DNA from 2 places in the Gottfriedia sp. NPDC057948 genome. Region 1 is predicted to be linked to the other one. Evidence: a T-box and tRNA genes for the amino acid it is inferred to sense, from the RefSeq annotation. Region 1 holds a T-box; the other holds one or more tRNA genes.

Region 1 (3,423 bases):
CCCGCATGGAAATGGTATTTGATTATTTTCCAAGACTGAAAGAGCGTTTAAGCCAAAAAGGTGGTACGATGAGTGGAGGAGAACAACAAATGCTAGCGATTGGTAGAGGACTGATGATGGGACCATCCTTGCTAATGCTAGATGAACCATCTATGGGCCTTGCTCCAATTATCGTTGAACAAATATTTGAAATCATTGAGCAACTAAATAAACAAGGAATGACAATCTTATTAGTCGAACAAAACGCTTACCAAGCATTACAAATTGCTCACCGCGGGTATGTAATTCAAACTGGTGAGATCCAAATGGTTGGTGAAGGAAAGACATTAATGAATAATGAAGAAGTGAAAAAAGCCTATTTAGCTTAATGAATCTGCAAATCAAAAATAGATAAAGGAAAAGGGATGTATCATGAGTCGGGTCAACTGACATATGAACATCTCTTTTTTGATGTGAATGAGTGTGAAAATTAATATAAAGAGTAGATATCTAGGAGGCAATGATCATTTTAAGTCTATTTCCAGACTTATATAAAGATAAATGGCAGATTTGGTGAATTTTAATTGCAGAATCGGTAATTTTATTTGCAGATTTGCTGATTTTAATTGTAGCTTCGGTGATTTTAATTGCAGATACACTGATTTTATTGGCAGTCCGCCATTCATTTGCAAGTTTTCAACGTTCATTTGTACTATTAAGTTTCTTATTTGCTGTACTTTAAGGTTTATTTGCAGTTGAATCGGTCGGTACCTTACTAAGATTTTCCCAATAATATAAAAGAGGGAACCCCTTAAGGATTCCCTCATTAATAATGATTATTTATTAGAAATAAATTCCGAAATTTTTAATTGTTCTTCACTTGACGCATTGTTAATTGAAGATTGAAGTGATTCCTCTAGTAAACTACGATTCTTGTAAAAATCTTCATGTTTACTATTATAATAGTACTTCACTGCTTCTAAATCTGAGAAAAACTCTTTTCCAAGCTTTAGAAGAAATGTTACTGGAAGTCCTTCGATCACTACTGAATTTACATTTTCAGAAATTTCATTTACCGTACTGTTTGAAGATGAAATCATTTCCTCGTTTAATTCTCTAACAAGTAATTGTTCGAACCCTTTTATTTTATTGTTTCTTTTGTTCACGATTCGCTTTTTGTTTGTCTTTAATAAACGAATGGAATGATGTTTATCAAGCAATACTGCTGAACGTTTCTTTTTCTTTAAAAAAATGCTGCTACTCAAAACTAGCACTCCCTTCTGATAGTATTGGTATATAAATAAAACAACTTTTCTATCATACCAATTAATGCTCATACTGTAAAGGTTTTATCTTTACATGAAATATGCCCTGGAATATTCAAAAAATTCACGGTATTTTTTTATCAAAATTGTTCATAATAATATTTGACTTAATCATTGTCACTTTGTTAAAATAACAACATATTATTTATTACATATAACGTTGACGGAAAGAAGTACCTAAAGATAATTTTGTATAGCGAATTGAGGATAGTGTGAGCTCAATCAAAACCTTTAGCGAAAGGCATTCCTGAGTTAATTCTTAAAGTGGACAATTTTTTTAATTGTCAACTAGGGTGGAACCGCGGGTGCACATACAGCTCTCGTCCCTAGGCAGAAAATGCCTAAGGATGAGAGCTTTTTTATTTCATTCTTGCATTTTCAAAAAACAATTGAAAATTGGAGGTAGATGAAATGTCAGAAAAAACAATGGATGTCATAGTAAGTCATGCTAAACACAGAGGATTTGTATTTCCAGGATCTGAAATTTACGGTGGTTTAGCAAATACGTGGGATTATGGTCCACTAGGTGTTGAATTAAAAAATAATGTGAAAAAAGCTTGGTGGAAAAAGTTTGTTCAACAAAGTCCATATAATGTTGGATTAGATGCTGCAATCTTAATGAATCCACGTACTTGGGAAGCTTCAGGTCATATTGGTAACTTTAATGATCCAATGATCGATTGCAAAAATTGTAAAGCTCGTCATCGTGCTGATAAATTAATCGAAAATGCACTTGAAGAAAAAGGAATGGAAATAATCGTTGATGGTCTTCCCTTTTCAGAAATGGCTAAATTGATTGAGGAACATAAAATTGCTTGTCCTGATTGTGGTAGCCATGATTTTACAGATATTCGTCAATTTAACCTAATGTTTAAAACATTCCAAGGTGTTACTGAGTCAAGTACGAATGAAATTTTCTTACGTCCAGAAACAGCTCAAGGTATTTTCGTAAACTTCAAAAATGTTCAACGTACAATGAGAAAGAAAGTACCATTTGGTATTGCTCAAATAGGTAAAAGCTTCCGTAACGAAATTACACCAGGAAATTTCACGTTCCGTACTCGTGAATTTGAACAAATGGAGCTGGAATTCTTCTGTAAACCAGGTGAAGAATTAGAGTGGTATTCTTATTGGAAAGAAACTGCTAATAAATGGCTATTAGCTTTAGGTATGAATGAAGAAAATCTTCGTTTACGTGAACATAGTGCGGATGAATTATCACACTATAGTAACGCGACAACTGACTTTGAATATAAATTCCCATTTGGTTGGGGCGAATTATGGGGCATTGCGTCTCGTACAGATTATGATTTAAAACAACATATGGAATATTCAACAGAAGATTTCACATATCATGATCCAATTACAAATGAAAAATACGTTCCATATTGTATCGAGCCATCATTAGGTGCAGATCGTGTGACATTAGCATTTTTAATTGATGCTTATGAAGAAGAGGCATTAGAAGATGGTACATCTCGTACAGTAATGCGTCTACATCCTGCATTAGCACCATATAAGGCAGCGATTTTACCATTATCTAAAAAATTATCAGAAAATGCACAAGAAGTATTTGCTTCTTTAGCAGAAGATTTCAATGTTGATTTTGATGAAACTGGTTCAATTGGAAAACGTTACAGACGTCAAGATGAAATCGGTACTCCTTTCTGTATTACTTACGACTTCGAATCAATTGAAGACGGAAAAGTAACAGTTCGTGACCGTGACACTATGGAGCAAACTCGTGTTGCAATAAGTGAATTACAATCATTTTTAGCAAATAAAATTAAATTTTAATTTAGTTTTTAGAAATAAGGTGTCCTTTTGGACATCTTTTTTCATATATTTTACTAAAGCTTGTTTAAAGTTTAAGAAATTTACTAAAAATGGTAAAATAAAGGTATAAAATAAAGGAGGAGTTTAAATGAGGAGTTCAAATCCTATCTTAAATTCTGAACGATTAACGAAATCAAGACATGCTGCTAAAGCGATGACGATCGGTGGAACAATTGGTAAAACAATTATCGCATTAATCTTACTAATCGCAACAGCAGGATACTCATTTTATCTAACGGCTACTGGAACCCTGAATTCTAAAGTGTTTATTGGATGTTTAATC
Region 2 (3,423 bases), on a different contig from region 1:
TGAACTGCAAGGTACTGGTGAAGAAGCAACATTTTCAAGAGAAGAATTAAATGAGTTACTATCTTTGGGTGAATTAGGCATTAAATCTCTAATTGAAAAACAAAAAGAAGTGTTATTACAAGAAGGTATTAAATTTCAATAATCATTTCGAGGAGAGGCTTTAGGGATGGAAACAATCATTATTGCGACAAATAATAAAGGCAAAGTGAAGGATTTTGAAGCACTTTTTAACCCGATGGGATTTCAAGTTAAGTCTTTAAAAGACTTTCCTGAAATTCAAGAAATTGAAGAAACAGGAACTACATTTGAAGAAAATGCGGTTTTAAAAGCTGAGTATTTAGCGAGTGAGTTAAATACGCCAGTCATTGCAGATGACTCCGGTTTAATAGTGGATGCACTTGAAGGTAGACCAGGCGTTTATTCTGCCAGATATGCTGGATTACATAAAAGTGACGAAGATAATTTACAAAAAGTATTAAGTGAACTAGAAGGTGTTTTTCCTGGAAAAAGAACTGCGCGATTTTATTGTGCTTTAGCTTTAGCGGTTACAGGTAAAGAAACAATCACTGTTCATGGTACAGTTGAAGGATATATTGCCAATGAAAAAAGAGGAACAAATGGTTTTGGCTACGATCCAATATTCTTTTTGCCAGAATTAGATAAAACGATGGCTGAATTAACAACAAATGAAAAAGGTGGCTTAAGTCATCGCGCAAATGCAATTAAATCATTAATGAATGTTATAAATAAAGAAGATAAAGATTTTTTATTTAGAGGATCAAATTAATGAAAGTACTAATTGTAAGTGATAGCCACGGATTGACAAAACCATTGCAAGAAATTGCCGAACGATATCGAGACAGTGTAGATTTAATGATACACTGTGGAGATTCGGAATTAGAAGTAAATGCTAAGGAACTAAAGGATTATAATGTTGTAAGAGGGAATTGTGATTTCAGAGGAGAATTCCCTGAAGAATTTATTCACCGTGGGAATGAATATACAATCTATGCAACACATGGTCATTTACATGGAATAAAACAGTCATTACAAAAGCTGTATTATCGTTGTAAAGAAGTTGGAGCAACAATTACTTGCTTCGGTCACTCACATGTATTAGGAGCCGAAGTAATTGATGGTGTGCTTTTTATTAACCCTGGCAGCATTTTATTACCGAGAATGCGAAAAGAAAAGACATATGCCATTCTTGAAACAGTTGATAAGAAAGCAAGTGTTACTTTTTATAATACAGATGGAACAGTGCTTACTTCTACTTCATTTAAATTATAATGAATTAATGGGGGTTAGTAGCTTATACGCTACTAACCTTATCAAAAACAAAAAAATTCGGTGTACTAAAAGCCGGAAAACCTTAATAAACTAAGGTAATTATACAACTTTAAAATTTTTTCCTTTATTTTGGAAAAAAGTTTTAAAAAAGTGTTGACTTTAATTTCCATAACGACTATACTAAATTATGTCGACAGGGTGATGTCACAAAGAAACTAAAAATAAATAACAAATATGCGGGTGTAGTTTAATGGTAAAATAGAAGCCTTCCAAGCTTCGGTCGTGGGTTCGATTCCCATCACCCGCTCCATATGTCCTGGTAGCTCAGCAGGATAGAGCAACGGCCTTCTAAGCCGTCGGTCGGGGGTTCGAATCCCTCTCAGGACGTCCAAAAGACACTTGTTTTACGAAATGTAAAATAAGTGTCTTTTTTTGTATTTTAATTACTTTTAATTAAGGAACTTTTGAAATAATATGATGATTTACGTTTACTATATAAATTAGGATGGGTTCTTATTAATTAATAGAAGTCTTAGGTCATCATTAAATTTATACTAGTTATGTTATTTTAGTATAAATAAAAAGAGTGGAGTGATATAAATGAATGAAAATGGATTTTGGAGCTTAATATCCAAAATGCATATTGTTGAAGAACCGTATGAATGGGTAATAAATCATTTAGCTAAACAAACAGAGGAAGAGATAGCTAGTTTTGAAATTCATTTTGAAACTTATTTTTCCAAAGCGTATACTACAAATCTTTTAGGAGCTGCATGGATCATCATGGATGGCTGTTCTGAGGATTCATTTGTACATTTTAGAGCTTGGTTAATTGGACAAGGAGAACAAGTTTACAAGAAAACGTTAAATGACCCAGATTATTTAGCTGAATACATCTTTCCAGTTTATGAAGAAGAAGGACTTACGCCAGAATTGGAAGATATGTTAGATCTAGCTTTACAAGCGTATACAATCAAGCGTAAAGGCGATGATGATTGGGATGATCAATTGTGGAATGAGTTCAATTCATTAATTGAGAGTAAAGGCTATGATTATCCTGAACAACAATTATCAATCGATTGGAAATCAAAAGACGAACTAAAAGCTAAGTTCCCAAAGCTATGGAAAAGATTTGGCAATAAACCGTTAGGGTACTAAAGCTAAAACAGATTCATTCATACACGTATCTTTAATATTTTAAATAATTTTAATTCATGATACACTTTTTCATAACTAGTTTGTGCAGGAAATAACAAATGTTAGGGGAGAGTAACATGGAAGACAATATTGTCTTTTTTCCTAAACTGAAGGATCGGATAATAAATTTAGGCAAAAAAGCATTAGAAGAAAAAAATTTTAGTAAAGCTTTAATGTTATGTAATCAATTAAAAGAAATGAATGAGCATAATTCACAAACAGAGCTTGCTGCAGTCGCGTGTCTTTTAGAAGGAAATCAGGCTAAAGAAGCTATGGAAAGATGTGAGGATTTAGTTTTCGGGCCTTTTGAGAGTGATGAAGCAATTGAAGTGTACATAAGCATTTTATTTCAATTAAAAGAATATGAAGAATTACAAAAAAATATAAAAAAATTACTCACTCAAAAACGGATTGATGAAAATCAGATGGATAAGTTTCAAGCGATGCTCTCATTATCAAAGAAAGTAATTTCAGATCGTGAAGGCATTAAGGGTGAAGTTCTTAATTTACATAAAATCGTTGAAAATTCTGAGCCGATTGATAAGCAACTTGAATTAATTAATGAATTAAGAAATTTAGATTGTAATCTTGTTATCGATCAAATAAGCGAAATATTAAAAAGCACCAAAGCAAATCCATTAATTCAAAGTTTTATTTTGTTTATTTTACAAGAACAATCAATCGATAAAGATTTTGAACTTAACAAAGTAAACCAAAGGATGATTTGGAATACATCGGTTTCAGTCGATGAACATAAGATCTTTGTAGATGCTATATTAAAAAAATTAAGTGACGTATTAGAAAGTGAAGACCCTTCTGCTTTCGAAATCGCAAAAACACACTTCCAACACTTTATAACAATTTACTTTCCTTTTATCCCAATGCCAGCGGATATAAATACATGGGCTGCCTGTTTTTATTGCATCGTCCAACAAT

The links. A T-box is a leader RNA that pairs with one kind of tRNA and senses whether it is charged. The one in region 1 lies ahead of ACFVRR_RS23135 (glycine--tRNA ligase), so its partner is inferred to be a tRNA-Gly.
Region 2: it has a tRNA-Gly gene. The T-box ahead of ACFVRR_RS23135 (glycine--tRNA ligase) is inferred to sense a tRNA for this amino acid. The anticodon was not compared.

What each region holds. Positions count from the first base shown of each region.
Region 1 covers NZ_JBHVPN010000028.1:1,314-4,736, reverse strand. The annotation lists gene ACFVRR_RS23145 (ABC transporter ATP-binding protein) at 1-368, shown strand, start outside; gene ACFVRR_RS23140 (hypothetical protein) at 816-1,244, opposite strand; T-box leader at 1,456-1,635, shown strand; gene ACFVRR_RS23135 (glycine--tRNA ligase) at 1,716-3,101, shown strand; gene ACFVRR_RS23130 (Bax inhibitor-1/YccA family protein) at 3,229-3,423, shown strand, end outside.
Region 2 covers NZ_JBHVPN010000007.1:42,715-46,137, reverse strand. The annotation lists gene rph (ribonuclease PH) at 1-142, shown strand, start outside; gene ACFVRR_RS12830 (XTP/dITP diphosphatase) at 167-787, shown strand; gene ACFVRR_RS12825 (metallophosphoesterase family protein) at 787-1,290, shown strand; tRNA gene ACFVRR_RS12820 (tRNA-Gly) at 1,527-1,600, shown strand; tRNA gene ACFVRR_RS12815 (tRNA-Arg) at 1,604-1,677, shown strand; gene ACFVRR_RS12810 (DUF4240 domain-containing protein) at 1,891-2,448, shown strand; gene ACFVRR_RS12805 (hypothetical protein) at 2,565-3,423, shown strand, end outside.